3 regions of the Streptomyces sp. NPDC056452 genome follow, and region 3 is predicted to be linked to each of the others. Evidence: riboswitches for the same ligand, from Rfam matches in the RefSeq annotation. Region 3 holds a riboswitch; each other region holds the start of a gene.
The links. Region 3 has a riboswitch for thiamine pyrophosphate ahead of thiC (phosphomethylpyrimidine synthase ThiC). Riboswitches for the same ligand answer to the same signal wherever they lie in the genome.
Positions count from the first base shown of each region.

Region 1 (6,264 bases), on a different contig from region 3:
CGGCAGGTGGTGGCAGGGGCTGCTGCTGGGCCTCGCGGTCGCCGCCAGTGCCACCCTCGGTGACCTGGGTGAGTCCATGATCAAGCGTGACCTCGGGATCAAGGACATGGGCACACTGCTGCCGGGTCACGGCGGCATCATGGACCGGCTCGACTCGCTGCTGCCGACCGCGCCGGTGGTCTGGCTGCTGCTGGTGCTGTTCGTCGGATCCGGCTGAGCCACTGTTGCGGCCACGTGCCGTGTGACCTGCAGTTCTACGAGTGAGGGTCCGTTGCCCACAGGGCGGCGGACCCTCACTCGTGCGGTGTCCGGGCCTCGGCGCCGGGGGTGGGCAGCCGCACCGCGTACAGCAGTCCTTGGGTGCGATCGGTCACGGTCGTGCGCGCGGCCCGCACCCGCCCGTGGGCCGTCACAAGGCCTCCGACATCGGCGGACGGCGCCGGCAGCGCCCCGGACACGGTCGCGCCCTCGCCCACCCGGGCGGGCGACGACCTCTGGTACCACGGCGTGTCTGCGACACTGGAAGAACCATGCCTAAGCCCGGAGAACTCCAGTTTGTCGCGCCCCGCGGAGCCAAGCAGCCGCCGCGGCACCTCGCCGACCTCAGCCCCGACGAGCGCAAGGAAGCAGTCGCCGCGACCGGCGAGAAGCCCTTCCGCGCCAAGCAGCTGTCGCAGCACTACTTCGCGCGGTACGCGCACGACCCGGCCGAGTGGAACAACATCCCGGCCGCTTCGCGGGAGAAGCTCGCCGAGGCGCTGTTCCCCGACCTGATGTCCGTGATGCGCCACATCAGCTGCGACGACGACACCACCCGTAAGACGCTCTGGAAGCTGCACGACGGGACGCTCGTCGAGTCCGTCCTCATGCGGTACCCGGACCGGGTGACGATGTGCATCTCCTCGCAGGCCGGGTGCGGGATGAACTGTCCGTTCTGCGCGACCGGGCAGGCCGGCCTCGACCGGAACCTCTCGACCGCCGAGATCGTGCACCAGATCGTGGACGGCATGCGGGCGCTGCGCGACGGTGAGGTCCCGGGCGGGCCCGCGCGGCTCTCCAACATCGTCTTCATGGGTATGGGCGAGCCCCTGGCCAACTACAAGCGCGTCGTCGGGGCGATCCGGCGGCTGACCGACCCCGAGCCGGACGGGCTCGGACTCTCGCAGCGTGGGATCACCGTGTCCACGGTGGGCCTGGTGCCGGCCATGCTGCGCTTCGCCGACGAGGGCTTCAAGTGCCGTCTCGCCGTCTCGCTCCACGCCCCGGACGACGAGCTGCGCGACACCCTCGTTCCCGTGAACACGCGCTGGAACGTCCGGGAGGTGCTGGACGCGGCGTGGGAGTACGCCGAGAAGTCCGGCCGGCGCATCTCCATCGAGTACGCGCTGATCCGCGACATCAACGACCAGGCATGGCGGGGCGACCGGCTGGGCCGGCTGCTCAAGGGCAAGCGGGTGCACGTCAACCTCATCCCGCTGAACCCGACGCCCGGTTCCAAGTGGACCGCCTCGCGGCCCGAGGACGAGAAGGCGTTCGTCGACGCGATCGCCGCTCACGGTGTGCCCGTCACGGTCCGTGACACCCGTGGTCAGGAGATCGACGGGGCCTGCGGACAGCTGGCGGCCTCCGAGCGCTGACGCGGTTCCGGGTACGGGCGCCATCCGGCCGGAACGGCGTGATCCGGCCGGTGTAGCCTGGCCCGGAAATCAACTTCATATTCCGACAGGGGAGCGCCACAGCGCTGAGAGTGCGGCACCGAGCCGCAGACCCTCTGAACCTCGCCCGGGTCATTCCGGGTAGGAAGTTCGGACCTTACTCAAGCTGTTGCGCCCTGCCCGCTCGCCGAGCGGGTGGGGCCGCGTCTCTTCCTGGTCACTTCCAGGAGGAATCACATGAACACCACCACGAAGTGCGCCGCGACGGCGCTTGCCGCCGCGCTGGGCGTCACCGTGCTCGCGGGCTGCGGCGGATCCGACGACGATGCCTCCGGTTCCGGGAACTCCAAGGCCTCCAAGACGGTGACGCTCGTCAGCCACGACTCCTTCAACGCCTCGGACTCGGTCCTCAAGGCGTTCACCAAGGAGACCGGCTACACGGTCAAGGTGCTGAAGAGCGGTGACGCCGGTGCCGCGCTCAACCAGGAGATCCTGACCAAGGGATCCCCCCGGGGCGATGTGTTCTTCGGCGTCGACAACACGCTGCTCTCGCGCGCCCTGGACAACGGACTGTTCACGCCGTACGAGGCGAAGGGGCTCGACCGCGTCGCGGCCGACACCCAGCTGGACGCGGACAAGCACCGGGTCACGCCCGTCGACACCGGCGACATCTGCATCAACTACGACAAGAAGTACTTCGCGGACAAGAAGCTCGCGCCGCCGCAGTCGTTCGACGACCTGTTGAAGCCCGCGTACAAGAACCTCCTCGTCACCGAGAACGCGGCGACCTCCTCGCCCGGCCTCGGCTTCCTCCTCGGCACCGTCGCCACCTACGGCGAGGACGGCTACCAGGACTACTGGAAGAAGCTGAAGAACAACGGCGTCAAGGTCGTCGACGGCTGGGAGCAGGCGTACAACGAGGAGTTCTCCGGCTCCGCGGGCGGCAAGAAGACCAAGGCCGACCGGCCGCTCGTCGTCTCGTACGCCTCCAGCCCGCCCGTCGAGGTGCTGTACGCGGAGCCCCGGCCCACCGAGGCACCGACCGGGGTCGCCACCGGAACCTGCTTCCGCCAGATCGAGTTCGCCGGCCTGCTGGACGGTGCGAAGAACGAGGCGGGCGGCAAGGCACTGCTGGACTTCCTGATCAGCAAGCAGTTCCAGGAGGACATGCCGCTCAACATGTTCGTGAACCCGGTCGCGAAGGACGCCGCCCTGCCGGAGCTCTTCACGAAGTTCGGTGCGACCGTCGACAAGCCGGCGACCGTGGACCCGGAGAAGATCGCCAAGAACCGTGAGCAGTGGGTCCAGTCGTGGTCCTCGCTCGTCGTGAAGTAGCAGCGCGTCCCTCCTGGAGGGGGAACGCGGCGCGGCTCGGCCTGATGGCCGTGCCCGTCGCGTTCTTCGCGCTGTTCTTCGCCTACCCCGTCGTCGCGATCGTCGGCCGGGGGCTGAAGGCGGACGGCGTCTGGCAGTTCGGCCGGATCGGCGAGGTGCTGAGCCGGCCGGACATCGCCGACGTCCTCTGGTTCACCACCTGGCAGGCGCTCGCGTCGACCGTGCTCACGCTGCTGATCGCGCTGCCGGGAGCCTACGTCTTCGCCCGGTTCGACTTTCCCGGCAAGCAACTGCTGCGTGCGGTCGTGACCGTGCCGTTCGTCCTGCCTACGGTCGTCGTGGGGACGGCGTTCCTGGCACTGCTGGGGCGCGGCGGATTTCTCGACGAGCTGTGGGGCGTCCGGCTGGACACCACGGTCTGGGCGATCCTCCTCGCCCATGTCTTCTTCAACTACGCGGTCGTCGTACGGACCGTCGGCGGGCTGTGGTCGCAACTCGACCCCCGTCAGGAGGAGGCCGCCCGGGTGCTCGGCGCGGGACGCCTCGCGGCCTGGCGGCGGGTCACCCTGCCCGCGCTGGCGCCTGCCGTGGGCGCCGCCGCCCTGATGGTCTTCCTCTTCACGTTCACCTCCTTCGGAGTCGTCCAGATCCTCGGCGGTCCTGCCTACTCCACGCTGGAGGTGGAGATCTACCGGCAGACCGCCCAGCTGCTCGATCTGCCGACGGCCGCCGTGCTGACCCTGGTCCAGTTCGCCGCGGTCGGCGGGATCCTCGCCGTACACGCGTGGACCGTGCGGCGCAGGGAGACCGCGCTGAGGCTCGTCGACCCGGCGCAGACCTCCCGCCGGCCGCGCGGGGCCGGGCAGCGTGCCCTGCTCGGCGGCGTACTGCTGACCGTCGCGCTGCTCATCGTCGTGCCCCTGGGCGTGCTGGTGGAACGCTCCCTGGACACGTCCGGCGGCTACGGCTTCGGCTTCTACCGCGCGCTGCAGTCCGCCGACGCGAGCGGCTCCACGTTCCTGGTCCCGCCGCTGGAAGCCATCGGGAACTCGCTGCAGTACGCGCTGGTCGCGACCCTCATCGCCCTCGTGATCGGCGGTCTCGCCGCGGCGGCCCTGACGAGGCGGGCAGGACCGCTGGTGCGCGGCTTCGACGCGCTGCTGATGCTGCCCCTCGGGGTGTCCGCCGTCACCGTCGGCTTCGGCTTCCTGATCACGCTCGACGAGCCGCCCCTGGACCTGCGTACGTCCTGGATCCTCGTACCGCTCGCCCAGGCGCTGGTGGGCGTTCCCTTCGTCGTACGGACCATGCTGCCCGTCCTGCGCGCGGTGGACGACCGGCTTCGGGAGGCAGCGGCGGTGCTCGGCGCCTCGCCGCTGCGGGCCTGGCGAGAGGTCGATCTGCCGCTGGTGCGCCGGGCGCTGCTGGTGGCCGCGGGCTTCGCGTTCGCCGTGTCACTCGGCGAGTTCGGGGCGACCGTGTTCATCGCCCGCCCCGACAACCCCACCCTGCCGGTGGCGGTCGCCCGGCTGCTGGGGCGGTCCGGGGAGCTCAACTACGGGCAGGCGATGGCACTCAGCACGATCCTGATGCTCGTCTGCGCGGTGTCGCTGCTCCTGCTCGAACGTATCCGCACCGACCGATCCGGGGAGTTCTAGAGATGCTGGCACTGGACGCGGCCACGGTCCGCTTCGGGGAGCGGACCGCGCTGGACGCCGTGGACCTGGAGGTCGCCGACCACGAGATCGTCTGTGTCCTCGGGCCCAGCGGCAGCGGCAAGTCGACGCTCCTGCGGGTCGTCGCGGGGCTGCAGCGGCTGGACGGCGGACGGGTGCTCCTGGACGGAGCCGACCAGGCCGCCGTGCCGGTGCACCGTCGCGGGCTCGGGCTGATGTTCCAGGACCACCAGCTCTTCCCGCACCGGGACGTCGGCGCGAATGTCGCGTTCGGGCTGCGGATGCACGGGGTCTCCCGGGCCGAGCGCGACCGCAGGGCCGACGAGCTCCTCGACCTCGTCGGCCTGCCCGGCGCCGGACGGCGGGCCGTCGCCGCCCTGTCGGGCGGCGAGCAGCAGCGCGTCGCCCTTGCCCGCGCGCTGGCACCCCGCCCGAAACTGCTGATGCTGGACGAGCCGCTCGGGCAGCTGGACCGGAGCCTGCGCGAACGGCTCGTCGTCGAGCTGCGCACCCTCTTCGGTCGGCTCGGTACGACGGTGCTCGCCGTCACCCACGACCAGGGCGAGGCCTTCGCCCTCGCGGACCGGGTGGTGGTCATGCGGGACGGCAGGATCGCCCAGGCGGGGACCCCTCTGGAGGTCTGGCAGCGCCCTGCCTCCGCGTTCGTCGCCCGGTTCCTCGGCTTCGACAACGTGGTGGAGGCGACGGTGACCGGCACGGCCGCCGACACGCCATGGGGCAAGGTGCCGGTGCCCGAGGACTCGCCCCAGGGCACGTGCGAGCTGCTGGTCCGGCCGGCCGGGGTACGGATCGGCGGCGCGAAGGACGGGCTGACCTGCACGGTGGGCGCGCGCACGTTCCGGGGCCACCACGTCGCCGTGACCCTGCACCCCGCCGACGGGCCCGCTCTGGAGGCCGAATGCGGGCTGCGGGACACCCCGGAGGAGGGGGCCACGGTGGGCGTGAGGTTCGACGTTGCGGAGACGGTGGTCCTCTCCCCGGCCTGACCCGGACGCAAGGCCCTCGGGCCCGGCCCGTTCGGCTGGCGGAGCACCCCGGAGCCTGGTCCCCTGGACACGGAACCGTCGGGAAGGACAGGGATCATGACTGGATCAGCACGCGAGGGCATCGACATCACCCGCGTCGTCGACGCACCGCGGGACCGGGTCTTCGCAGCCTGGACGGTCCCCGAGGACTTCGCCGCCTGGTACGGGGGTGACGCGGACGTGCCGCTGGACCGGGTGTCGATGGACGTCACGCCCGGCGGTGAGTGGAGCCTGGTCATCATCGTGCCCGGCGCGGAGATGCCGTTCCACGGCGTCTACCGGGAGGTGTCCGCCCCCGAGCGACTCGTCTTCACGCTCAAGGACCGGAGCGCGCCCGCGGACGCCGAGGGCGAGACCGTCACGGTCACCTTCACCGAGCGCAGCAGGAAGTCCACCGAGATGGTCTTCCAGCAGCGCGGCGGCCATCTCACGCCCGAGCAGTACGCGGCGGCCGAGGACGGCTGGGACGCCTTCTTCGACGCCCTCGACGTCCGCCTCGCCGCCCGCTGAGCCGACCGGCGAGCCGGTGGAACCTGGGCCTGCCGTTCAGTC
Region 1 covers NZ_JBHTRI010000005.1:238,523-244,786, forward strand. Annotated here, with positions in the region: gene ACFQ6X_RS07560 (phosphatidate cytidylyltransferase) at 1-217, shown strand, start outside; gene ACFQ6X_RS07565 (hypothetical protein) at 294-458, opposite strand; gene rlmN (23S rRNA (adenine(2503)-C(2))-methyltransferase RlmN) at 531-1,637, shown strand; TPP riboswitch at 1,715-1,821, shown strand; gene ACFQ6X_RS07575 (thiamine ABC transporter substrate binding subunit) at 1,893-2,990, shown strand; gene ACFQ6X_RS07580 (ABC transporter permease) at 3,035-4,648, shown strand; gene ACFQ6X_RS07585 (ABC transporter ATP-binding protein) at 4,651-5,673, shown strand; gene ACFQ6X_RS07590 (SRPBCC domain-containing protein) at 5,770-6,222, shown strand; gene ACFQ6X_RS07595 (LOG family protein) at 6,259-6,264, opposite strand, start outside.
Region 1: another riboswitch for thiamine pyrophosphate. It lies ahead of ACFQ6X_RS07575 (thiamine ABC transporter substrate binding subunit); the one in region 3 lies ahead of thiC (phosphomethylpyrimidine synthase ThiC).

Region 2 (6,264 bases), on a different contig from region 3:
CTCCCTGGACCGCGGTGAGGACCTCGACGCGGTCACCTTCGCCGAGGGCGGTGGCGGACCACTGGCTGCGCGGCACGACGGCCTCGTTGACCGCGGCGGCGACACCGGAGTGCGCCGTGGTCAGGGTCGCGACCAGGGCGTCCAGCGCGGTGCCGGCCGGGACGGTGCGGTGCTCCCCGTTGACGGACACGGACACGGACACGGATCCGGAGGTGGACGCAGGTGCGGAAACGGTGGTGGGCAGGGGCTCGGTCATGCGGGCTGCTCCTGAGGTGCTGGAGAGGGGGCTCCGGGGGAGAGGTGCGGCGAGGCGGGGCCCCGGCCGGAGGACGCGAAGCGGCTCGGCGCGAAGGGGCGGGCCTCGGCGGGCAGTTCGCCGGTGGTCAGCACGTGGGCCATCACGTCACCGGTGACGGGCGTCAGCAGCACCCCGTTGCGGTGGTGGCCGGTGGCGAGGTGCAGGCCGGGCAGTGCCGTCGGACCCAGCAGCGGTGCGTTGTCCGGAGAGGCGGGACGCAGGCCCGCGCGGGTCTCGGTCAGCGGAAGTTCGGTGATGCCCGGCACCAGCTCGTGGGCGTCGCGCAGCAGTTCGTAGACCCCGCCCGCGGTGACCGTGGTGTCCCAGCCCATCTCCTCGCTGGTCGCGCCCACGACCAGCTCGCCGTTGGCGCGCGGGACGAGGTAGACGTGACTGCCGCGGACCACCGCCCGCACGGTCCGGCTGAGGAAGGGGGCGTACGCGGGCGGCACGGCCAGCCGCAGCACCTGTCCCTTGACCGGGCGGACCGGTGGCACGACCTCCTCGGGGACCCCGGCGAGCCTGCCGCTGAGACTGCCGGCGGCCAGCACGACCTGGTCGGCGCTCAGCTCCGTACCGTCCGCGAGGACCGCTCCGGCCGCCCGGCCGCCCGTCACACGGAGCCGTTCCGCCCGGACCCGGTGGAAGACCACTCCGGCCCGCTCGCACGCGGTGACCAGGGCCGAGGCCAGTCGGCGGGGATCCACCTGGTGGTCGCCGTCGGCCCGCAGCCCACCGCGCACCCCGGGGGCGAGCATCGGCTCCAGCCGGCGGCACTCGCGGCCGCTCAGCCACTCCGACTCCAGCCCCGAACGCTGCTGCAGGGCGTGCAGCTCCCGCAGATGGGCCCGGTCGTCGGAGTCCAGCGCGACGGCCAGCGTGCCGCAGGTACGGAAACCGGTCTCCTGTCCGCTCGCTTCCTCCAGCTCGGCCACGAACGCCGGATAGCGGGCGGCGGAGGCGACATTGAGGCCGAGCAGCGTCTGCTCGCCGTAGTGGAGTTCGGTGACGGCGGCGAGCATGCCGGCCGCGACCTGGGCGGCCCCGCCGCCCGGTTCGGGATCGGCGACCGCGACGGACATGCCGCGCCCGGCCGCCCGCCAGGCGGTCACCAGGCCGATGATGCCGCCCCCGACGACCAGGACGTCGGATCCGTTCTCGGAGATGCGCATGGGCGTCCAGCCCCTCCCTTCGCCGGCATGACCCGGATCAGGTTCGTACGGTCGGAGGCCGGCCAGCCTCCCTCTCAGCCCGGTGCGTCCGGGCTCCCGCGAGTGCCTTACGTTGGCCACCCTAAACCCCGTCACCCGCAGCCAGTAAGGGAGCAGCCGCCGTGGCCCGTTCACTCGACGGACTCGTCCTGTCGCCCGTCGTCGACCAGGCACCCGGCCAGGTCGGCACCCGCACACGCTTCGCCTACCGTGAGCGGGAGGGCCGGATCTGGGCCGAGTACGCGGGCGGTGACGTCGTCCGCGGACATCTCGTCGGCACCAGGCAGGGCGACACCCTGGACTTCCGGTACGTGCAGCTGAAGCAGGACGGAACGACCTCCGGCGGCCACTGCGTCTCCACCGTCACGGAACTTCCCGACGGCCGCGTGCGGCTGGACGAGCGGTGGGAGTGGGAGTCCCAGGAGGGCAGCGGGACGAGCGTGGTGGAGGAGCTCGCCACCTGACGGAACGTCAGGTGATTAGGGTGGCCGGGTGAGCGAGCAGACGGAACAGCGGGAAACGGGACAGCAGCCGCGCCGGGTCGTGGTCGTCGGCGCGGGCATGGCCGGCGTGCAGACCGCTGTGGCCCTGCGCGAACAGGGCTTCGCCGGCCGGGTCACCCTGATCGGCGCGGAACCGCACCAGCCGTACGACAGGCCGCCCCTGTCGAAGGCGGTCCTGCTCGGCAAGGCCGAGGACTCCGCCTTCGACGTCGACTTCGAGGGCCTGGACATCACCCTCCGCCTGGGCCTCGACGTGAGCGGACTGCGCGCCGCCGCACACGAGCTGGACACCCCCGAGGGCCCCGTCCCGTACGACGCGCTGGTTCTCGCCACCGGGGCCGAGCCCGTCGTCCTGCCCGGCTCCGAGGGCGTTCCCGGTGTCCATCTGCTGCGCACCGTCGACGATGCCGCACGGCTGCGGCCCGTCCTGGAGCGGCAGCACGACGTCGTGGTCGTGGGAGCCGGCTGGATCGGTGCCGAATTCACCACCGCCGCCCGTGCCGCGGGCTGCGCGGTCACCGTCGTCGAAGCCGCGGAACGCCCCCTCGCGGGCACCCTGCCCGCCGAGGTCGCCGCTCCGATGGCCCGCTGGTACGCCGGGAGCGGGGCCGAACTCCTCACCGGCGCCCGGGTGGCACGCGTCGACCCCGGTGCCGTCCACCTCGCGGACGGCCGGGTGATCCCCGCCGGAGCGGTGATCGTGGGCATCGGCGCACGGCCCGCCACCGGCTGGCTGGAAGGCTCCGGCATCGCGCTCGGCCCGGACGGCTCGATCACCGCCGACGGCTCCCTGCGCACCTCCCTGCCCGACGTGTACGCGGTGGGTGACTGCGCCTCCTTCCCCTCCGCCCGCTACGGCGAACGGCTGCTCGTCCACCACTGGGACAACGCCCTCCAGGGGCCCCGGACGGTCGCAGCCGCCCTCGCGGACGGGCGGCCCCGGACGTACGACCCGGTGCCCTACTTCTGGTCCGAGCAGTTCGGCCGGTTCGTGCAGTACGCCGGTCACCACGCCGCGGCCGACACCCTGCTGTGGCGCGGCGACCCGGCGGACCCGTCGTGGACGGTCTGCTGGCTGCGCGAGGGCGCCCTGGTGGCGGTGCTCGCCGTCAGCCGGCCGCGCGACCTCGCCCAGGCGCGCAAGCTCATCGAGGCCGGGGCGCCCATTGATCCGGTGCGTGCCGCGGACCCCTCCGTACCGCTGAAGGCGGCGGCGCTGTAGGACCCGGGTACCTCCTTACGGGCGGCCCGGCTACCGACTGTCGGTCCGGGATGGCAGGCTTGTCCCTGTGACCGAGATTGACGCAAAGATCGATGTTCTCGTCCCCGACTGGCTCCACCTTCCCGACATCGCGGAAATGCTCGATGTCGAGGTGACGCGCGTACGGCAGCTGGTCAAGGAGGGCCAGCTCATCGCCGTACGACGTGGTGAGAGGCGGACGCTCCAGGTGCCTGCCGCCTTCATCGACGGCAACAAGGTGGTCAAGGGCCTCGCGGGGACCCTGACGCTCCTGAAGGACGACGGCTACAGCGATGAAGAGATGCTGGAGTGGCTCTTCACCCCCGACCCGAGCCTGCCCGGCACGCCCGCGCAGGCCCTCAGTGAGAATCGCGGTACGGAGGTGAAGCGCCGGGCCCAGGCGCTCGCCGTCTGACCGGACGACCGTATGCGGGGTGCGGGCCGTGCTTCACGGTCCGCACTCTGCCGTGACCGGCACCTGCCGGACCGGCGACCACCGGGTCGGCGGCCCGTGGGGCCGACGACCTTTATCAACGGGGGGAATCCACCATGTCCACGCCTCGCTCGCTGCTGGCCGACGCCCGGCTCTACCTCTGCACGGACGCCCGCAAACAGCAGGGCGACCTTCCCGCGTTCCTCGATGCCGTGCTCTCCTCCGGCGTCGACATCGTGCAGCTGCGCGACAAGGGCATGGAAGCCGCGGAGGAGCTCGAACACCTGGCCGTGTTCGCGGACGCCTGCAAGCGCCACGGCAAGCTCCTCGCGGTGAACGACCGGGCCGACGTCGCCCACGCCATCGGCTCCGACGTGCTGCACCTCGGGCAGGGCGATCTCCCGGTGCCCGCCGCCCGCGGCGTCATCGGCGCCGAGGTGGTGATCGGCCGGTCCACCCACGCCGAGTCCGAGGTGGACGCGGCCGTCGCCGAGGCGGGCGTGGACTACTTCTGCACAGGCCCCTGCTGGCCCACCCCGACCAAGCCCGGCCGGTACGCCCCGGGTCTGGGGCTCGTCCGCTACGCCGCCTCACTCGACCAGCCGCGCCCCTGGTTCGCCATCGGCGGAATCAACGCGGGCAATCTGGACGAGGTGCTGGACGCGGGCGCCCGGCGGGTCGTTGTCGTGCGGGCGATCACCGAAGCGGCGGATCCCGCCGCGGCGACCGCGGCACTCGCCGCGCGCATCCGGGCGCGCGCGGCCTGAACAGGGCGGGCCTCGCGCCCCACGGGAGCCGGCTGTCCGAGGGGTGGACAGCAATCCCATTAATCCGGGCGAAAAGCCCCGGTCTGGTTGGGGTACCGCCGAGCCCTGGTTAACCTCCCAGTATGGCTCTTGGCACACCCTCCACCAGGACTGATCACGCTCGCACCGTGCGTGAGCTGCTCGCGACCGGCAGAACGTCGTACTCGTTCGAGTTCTGGGCGCCCAAGACCGAGAAGGGCGAACGGAACCTCTGGAACGCCCTGCGGCGCGTCGAGGCGGTGGGCCCGAGCTTCGTCTCCGTGACGTACGGAGCCGGCGGTTCCACCCGTGCGGGGACGGTGCGGGCGACCCAGCAGATCGCCGCCGACTCCACGCTCACCCCCGTCGCGCACCTCACCGCCGTCGACCACTCCGTCGCCCAGCTGCGCAACATGGTCGGGCAGTACGCCGACGCCGGTATCCGCAACATCCTCGCGGTGCGCGGAGACCCGCCGGGCGACCCGATGGCCGAGTGGGTCAAGCACCCGCAGGGCGTGCGGTACGCGGCGGATCTCGTCCGGCTCATCAAGGAGTCCGGTGATTTCTGCGTCGGCGTCGCGGCCTTTCCCGAAATGCATCCGCGGTCGGCCGACTGGGACTCCGACATCAGGCATTTCGTGGACAAGTGCCGCGCGGGTGCCGACTATGCGATCACCCAGATGTTCTTCCAGCCGGAGAGCTATCTGCAGATGCGTGACCGCGTGGTCGCTGCCGGTTGCGACACCCCGGTCATCCCCGAGGTGATGCCGCTCACGAGCGTCCGGCAGCTGGAGAGATTCGCCCAACTCAGCAACGCGTCCCTGCCTTCCTCGCTGAAAGAGCGCATCCTCGCCGCGAAGGACGATCCCGCCGCTGTACGCTCCATTGGCATCGAGTTCGCCACGGAGTTCTGCGCGAAGCTGCTCTCCGAGGGTGTCCCGGGGCTGCACTTCATTACGCTCAACAACTCGACGGCAACACTCGAGATCTACGAGAATCTCGGACTGCACAAGCAGTCGTGACCGGCCGTACCCGCCACCAACCGGGGCGGTGGCCGTAGGAGGGGGCGGGCGTGGGCTGGACGGTCCTCTACATCGCATTCGGCGTCGTGGCGCTGTGGCTGCTGGGCGAGGTGCTGCTGCAGTACAAGGCGCGGCTGCGCTGGCGGCTGCTCGCCTTCGCCGGCTTCCTCGGTGTGGTTCTCGGTGTACTGATTCCCTCGGTGCTGGTGATCGCCCTCGGCGCGATCGCCTTCGCGACGGGGCAGACGTATGTGACCCTCTCCTTCCGACGGGGCTTCTCGACGGGCTGGGCCATAGGCGGCAGCCCCGGCGAGAGCCGCCGCCGCCGTGCGGCCGGCGACGCACCCGGCCGGAAACAGCCCACGCTCGAGGTCTCCGGCCTGGAGTACCAGGAACCCGGACCGGAAGCCGCGGACGAGACCGCGGCATCCGCGGTCTACGAACCGCAGCCGCTGCCGGACGACACCGGGCAGTACGGCATATACACCGACGCCGCCTACGCCGCCGCCGGCAGCCAGGAACAGCAGGGCGAGCAGCAGCAGTACGCCGCCTACGACCCGTACACCGACTACGCGCAGCCGGCCCAGGACACCTACAGCGGCCAGGGCGCCTACCAGGGCCAGGGCGCCTATCCGGGCCAGGAGACCTACCAGGGCCAGGACACCTACGCCGGCCAGTACGACTACGGCACGCCCACGCCGGACTACGCCCCCTACTCCGACCCGTACATCGGGACGGGCGCGGCGACGGGCCCCGGCCAGTACACCTCGTA
Region 2 covers NZ_JBHTRI010000045.1:8,789-15,052, reverse strand. Annotated here, with positions in the region: gene thiS (sulfur carrier protein ThiS) at 1-256, opposite strand, end outside; gene thiO (glycine oxidase ThiO) at 253-1,470, opposite strand; TPP riboswitch at 1,468-1,580, opposite strand; gene ACFQ6X_RS32125 (hypothetical protein) at 1,632-1,973, shown strand; gene ACFQ6X_RS32120 (NAD(P)/FAD-dependent oxidoreductase) at 2,071-3,234, shown strand; gene ACFQ6X_RS32115 (Rv2175c family DNA-binding protein) at 3,302-3,667, shown strand; gene thiE (thiamine phosphate synthase) at 3,802-4,452, shown strand; gene metF (methylenetetrahydrofolate reductase [NAD(P)H]) at 4,575-5,492, shown strand; gene ACFQ6X_RS32100 (hypothetical protein) at 5,543-6,264, shown strand, end outside.
Region 2: another riboswitch for thiamine pyrophosphate. It lies ahead of thiO (glycine oxidase ThiO); the one in region 3 lies ahead of thiC (phosphomethylpyrimidine synthase ThiC).

Region 3 (6,264 bases):
TGGTTCCTCGGCGACTTCACCGACCGGGGCCCGGACGGCATCGGCGTGATCGATCTCGTCATGCGGCTCTCGGCCGAGGCCGCGGCGGCCGGCGGGTACTGCAAGGCCCTCATGGGCAATCACGAACTGCTGCTCCTGGGTGCCAAGAGGTTCGGCGACACCCCGGTGAACTCCGGTGCGGGTACCGCGACCTTCCAGGCGGCCTGGCTGCTCAACGGCGGCCAGAAGACCGACATGGAACGGCTCCAGGACGTCCATCTGCAGTGGATGGCCCGGCTCGACGCGGTCGTGGAGGAGGACGGGCACCTGCTGATGCACTCCGACACGACGGCCTACCTCGACTACGGCACCACCATCGAGGACGTCAACGACACGGTGCACGCCATTCTCACGCGTAACGACGCCGATGAGTGCTGGGACCTCTTCCGCAAGCTCACCAAGCGGTTCGCCTTCCGCGACGAGGGCGGCTCGCAGGCCGTTCGCGAGCTGATGTCGACGTACGGCGGACAGCGCGTCGTGCATGGTCACAGTCCCATCCCGTACCTGCTCGGCGAGGTCGGATCCGAGGACGGCGAAGACAGCGCCCGCCCCGTGGTGGACGGTCCGCACGTGTACGCGGACGGGCTCGCCATCGCCATGGACGGCGGAGTGACCATGGCCGGAAAGCTATTGGTCGTCCAACTTCCCCTGAATGACTGACGGCCGTCGGGGAAGACGCACCCACGACCTGACAACGCCGGCCACTGGGCCTATTTCCGGAAACACCCTGTCAACCCGTGCCGTGGTCGCTCTACCATCGGCGTATCAGTAGCAGGCTCTCCTCCGTTTCCGCCCGATCGCCCGGCCCAGGCGGTCGATCAGGCCCTACGGAGCATCGGGGGATGCACATGAAAAGCGCTCCGCACCTGCTGGCCGAGGACCGACCCGAGTACGAGCGGATCCTTGCCGACTCTCTGCGCCATGCTCACGAACGCCCGGATCTGGACGGTGTGGGGGACCGGCTCAACGCGGAACAACTGCGGACGATGGCGCTGAACGCCACCGCTCTGATCACCGCAGCCGCCGCGACCGAGTACGACCACTACGTGAAGGTCCGCGGCGAACTGCGCGGACCGGCCGACGCCTCGGGTCCCGAATCCGCCCTCGGGTCAGGCCTCGGACCGGCACCGGACGACACAGACGGGGCGGGCGCGGGAACCCTTGCTGTCATCGCCGCGCTGGCCCCTGTGCTGGCCGGCTCCGCCGCCCTCATATTCCTGCTGGTCGGCTATCTCCTGAAGGCCGTCAGCCCGTCCTTGGCCTTCGGCGGCACTCTGGTCGCCGCCGGATGGTTCTTCGCGGCGGTCGCCGCCGCGGCCATCCTGGTCGCCGCGGTCGGACTCCTCCTCACCGCACTGCGGAACGGAGCCACCGCGCTGCCGGCCATGGACGACGAGCAGGAATTGCCGGAGGACGTGGCACGCGCCAGGGAGGCCTGGCGCCACGCACTGCTGGAGCGCGGCATCCTGCCCTTCCTGCGGGACGCCCTGGCCGACCCGACCGCGGGGCCGGCCTCACGGACCCCGCACCGCTCGGCGAACCGCATCCCGAAGATCGGCTACAGCAGACCGGATTTCTCCGGCCCGCAGGACGGCCCGTCGGCCGGACCGCGTCCGTCGTTCACCAGCCCCGACTTCACCAGTCCCGACTTCGGCGGCCCCGAACACCAGCCTGAGTGATCCCGGTCGCGATCCGGCACCGCAGGGGCCGTTTCGCGACCCGGCACCGCAGGGGCCGTTCCACGACCCGGCAGGGCAGGGGCCGTTCCACGACCCGGCAGGGCAGGGGCCGTTTCGCGATCCGGCACGGCGAAGGCCGGGGCAGCTCGCGCTGCACCCGGCCTCTGCGTTGTTCGGTGTGCGTGGTGCTCCGACCACCCGGTCGGAGCGCCCCGTCAGACTCCCTGGGGGGCGAGCTTGGGGTTCGCGCCGTACTCGTTGGCCTCGTGCGCACCCTCGGAGCACATGAAGACGAGCAGGATGATGCCGCCCACGAGCGGGACGAACGAGATCAGGAACCACCAGCCCGAACGGCCCGTGTCGTGCAGCCGGCGGACGACGACGGCGAGCGAGGGGATGATCACAGCGAGGATGTAGATGATGTACGGGATCTGGGTGTCGATGGCAGCACCGATACCGAGCAGGACCCCGGCGATGATGACGTTGAAGAGCGCGAACATCCAGTACTCCTTGCGGCGCGCACGACCGCTGAAGCCCGCGTAGTTCTTGAGTACGTTCAGGTACCAGCTCACTGTGTTTCCCTCCCCTGGCGCCCCCGGTCGGGGCGCACACCTTTTCGGCCAAGCACAGCGGAAGGTAAGGCACAGATAAGGAAGTGGTCAAGCCAGGGCATGCCCCTGCCGAAACGTACATAGACCTGCCACGTTTCCGTGTCCGTACCGTCGCCGAACTGCACCTGGAATCAGGCGATCAGAGGACCCATCACGCGAAACCAGCCATTGCTCATACTCTTCGTGCTCAATGCGGACAATATGATGAACAGCCAGGCGGCGCCGCCCCGGACACGCAACACCCGGGACAGCGCCGTGACTTCCTGCGAATCCGCCAGCAGTCAGTCCGCCAGCGGCAGGTACACACGGTTGCCGCTCGCGGCGAACTCCTTCGACTTCTCCAGCATCCCCGCCTCGATCTCCTCTTCCGAGGCAGAGGGGAGAAGGTCGGGGGCGAACTGCTCCGTGATGCTCCTGCTGATCTTCATCGAACAGAACTTCGGGCCGCACATCGAGCAGAAGTGCGCCGTCTTCGCCGGCTCGGCCGGCAGCGTCTCGTCGTGGAACTCCCGTGCCGTGTCGGGGTCGAGCGCCAGGTTGAACTGGTCCTCCCAGCGGAACTCGAACCGGGCGTCCGACAGCGCGTCGTCCCACTCCTGCGCCCCGGGGTGGCCCTTGGCGAGATCCGCCGCATGCGCGGCGATCTTGTAGGTGATGACGCCGGTCTTCACGTCGTCCCTGTTCGGCAGGCCCAGGTGCTCCTTGGGCGTGACGTAGCAGAGCATCGCCGTCCCCCACCAGGCGATCATCGCCGCACCGATACCCGAGGTGATGTGGTCGTACGCCGGGGCGACATCGGTGGTCAGCGGGCCGAGCGTGTAGAACGGCGCCTCCTCGCAGATCTCCTGCTGGAGGTCGATGTTCTCCTTGATCTTGTGCATCGGGACATGGCCCGGGCCCTCGATCATCGTCTGGACGCCGAACCGCTTGGCGACGGAGTTCAGTTCACCGAGCGTGCGCAGTTCGGCGAACTGGGCCTCGTCGTTGGCGTCGGCGATGGAGCCGGGGCGCAGGCCGTCACCGAGCGAGTAGGTCACGTCGTAGGCCGCGAGGATCTCGCAGAGCTCCTCGAAATGCTCGTAGAGGAACGACTCCTTGTGGTGCGCGAGGCACCAGGCCGCCATGATCGAGCCGCCGCGGGAGACGATGCCGGTCTTGCGGCGGGCCGTCAGCGGGACGTACGGCAGCCGGACCCCCGCGTGCACCGTCATGTAGTCGACGCCCTGTTCGGCCTGCTCGATGACGGTGTCCTTGTACATCTCCCAGGTCAGCTCCTCGGCCCGGCCGTCCACCTTCTCCAGGGCCTGGTAGAGCGGAACGGTGCCGATCGGAACGGGGGAGTTGCGCAGGACCCACTCGCGCGTGGTGTGGATGTTGCGGCCGGTGGACAGGTCCATGACCGTGTCGGCACCCCACTTGGTCGCCCAGGTCATCTTGTCCACCTCCTCCTCGATGGAGGAGGTGACCGCCGAGTTGCCGATGTTGGCGTTGACCTTCACCAGGAACCGCTTGCCGATGATCATCGGCTCGATCTCCGGGTGGTTGACGTTGGCCGGCAGCACGGCCCGCCCTGCCGCGATCTCCTCGCGCACCACCTCGGGCGCCACGTTCTCCCTGATCGCGACGTACTCCATCTCCGGAGTGATCTCGCCGCGACGGGCGTACGCGAGCTGTGTGACCGGCTGACCGTCGCGGCTGCGTCGGGGCTGGCGGGGGCGGCCGGGGAAGACCGCGTCGAGGTTGCGCAGGCCGCCGCGCGGCGACGTGTGCTTGAGGCCGTCGTCCTCGGGGCGCGCGGGGCGGCCCGCGTACTCCTCGGTGTCGCCGCGGGCGATGATCCAGTTCTCCCGCAGGGGCGTGAGCCCACGGCGGACATCGGTCTCGGTGGTGGGATCGGTGTACGGCCCCGACGTGTCGTAGAGCGTCACGTCCTTGCCGTTGGTGAGGTGCACCTGACGGACCGGCACCCGGAGGTCCGGGCGCGAGCCCTGGACGTACCCCTTGTGCCAGCCGATGGACTTCCCGGCCTCGTTGTTCGCCGCGTCCTGCGCATTCTGGGCGTTCTGCGCATTCTGCTTCGAGGCAGGCGTGCGTGCGTCCGCTGTGGTCATGAGACCTACTCCCTACGCCGGCATTACCCGGTAACAGGTTCGGCGGTCGGCGCAGCGTGTCCCGTACGGATATACGGAGGTCAGCGCCCTCTCAGCCCGGTGCTCCGAGCTCCCGCGTGTACAAATGTGCCTCCACGCTAGCCTCCCTCCTGGCGTGCTGGCCAGAGGGCCTCTCCCGTTCTTGGGATGATCGCCCGGTGACGTCCTCCCCGAGCGCCCCCGCACCGCACGGCCCCGAGTCCGGCAGCACGCAGAGCCATGCACCGGGCCACACCCACAGCCACGGCCCCGCCGCGCCCGTGTCCAAGCACCTGCGCAAGGTCATCGCCGCCGTGCTGATCCCGTTCGCCGCAGCGGTCCTCGTCGGTCTGGTGGTCTTCTGGCCGGGCGGCGCTCCCTCCCACGAGCGCACGGGTGTCGGTTTCGACCGGCAGACCCAGCAGGGCAAGGTGGTGGAGATCGCCAGGGTGGACTGCGCGGACGTGAACGCCGCGCAGGTGCCGCCGACCGGCGACACCTCGACGCCCTCGGGGCGTGAGGCCGTCAACGAGCAGTCGGGGCTGTGCAAGAAGGCCACGATCGAGGTGACGACCGGCAAGGACAAGGGCCGAACGTTCGTCGAGATCATCCAGCCCGACGCGACCAGGCAACTGAAGGACCGTCAGGGGGTGGTGGTGGCGTACGCGCCCGACGCGCCCCGTGATCTGCAGTACTCGGTGACCGACGTCGACCGCACGTTCCCGATGGCTCTGCTCGCCGGGATCTTCGCCCTCGCGGTGATCGTGGTGGGCAGGCTGCGCGGCCTGATGGCGCTCATCGCGCTCGCGGTCTCGTTCGCCGTGCTGACGCTGTTCATCCTCCCGGCGATCCTGCAGGGTTCGAATCCGCTGGTCGTCGCGGTGATCGGGGCCAGCGCCATCATGCTGATCGCCCTCTACATGTGTCACGGGCTGACCGCGCGTACCTCCGTGGCCGTCATCGGCACACTCGTCTCGCTGCTGCTGATCGGGCTGCTGGGCTCGCTCTTCATCGGCTGGGCGAGCCTGAGCGGCAACACCGATGACAACACCGGCCTGATCCACGGGCTGTTCCCGGACATCGACATGAGCGGCTTGCTGCTGGCCGGTGTGATCATCGGCTCGCTCGGCGTGCTCGACGACGTGACCGTCACCCAGACGTCGGCGGTCTGGGAACTGCACCAGGCAGACCCGACGATGGGCGTACGACGGCTCTACCGGGCGGGCATCAGGATCGGGCGCGACCACATCGCCTCGGTCGTCAACACGCTCGTACTCGCCTATGCGGGAGCCGCGCTGCCCCTGCTGCTGCTCTTCTCCATCGCCCAGAGCAGCGTGGGAACGGTGGCCACCAGCGAACTGGTCGCGATGGAGATCGTCCGGACCCTGGTCGGATCGATCGGGCTGGTCGCCTCGGTGCCGGTGACGACGGTGCTCGCGGCCCTGGTGGTCTCCGCGGACCGCACGGGGCTCGGCGCGGAAGCCGGAGCTCCTGCCCCCGTACGGACCGGGAGGGGCCGACGCCGTAAGGCGTGAGCGCGAACGCCGGGCCCACATGGCACCGGTGTTGCCTGCTCAGCGGGTGGTCCCTGTTCAGCCGGCGTTCTGTTCCTTGGCGAGGATGCGGCCCAGCGCCTCTTCCAGATTGCCGTCGAAGTCACCCAGCGTGTGCTCCTGCCCCAGTGGCACCAGCTTGTCCGTCCGGTCGAGAAATGCCACAAGAGGCGCCGTGCCGGCGCGGAAGAGCGCACGATCCGTGCCGACCTGGAGCCGGATGTGTACGTCCGAGAGGCCCTCGGGCTCGGTC
Region 3 covers NZ_JBHTRI010000002.1:33,127-39,390, forward strand. Annotated here, with positions in the region: gene ACFQ6X_RS02455 (metallophosphoesterase) at 1-699, shown strand, start outside; gene ACFQ6X_RS02460 (hypothetical protein) at 882-1,718, shown strand; gene ACFQ6X_RS02465 (DUF805 domain-containing protein) at 1,934-2,290, opposite strand; gene thiC (phosphomethylpyrimidine synthase ThiC) at 2,611-4,440, opposite strand; TPP riboswitch at 4,433-4,566, opposite strand; gene ACFQ6X_RS02475 (YibE/F family protein) at 4,638-5,993, shown strand; gene ACFQ6X_RS02480 (SsgA family sporulation/cell division regulator) at 6,051-6,264, opposite strand, start outside.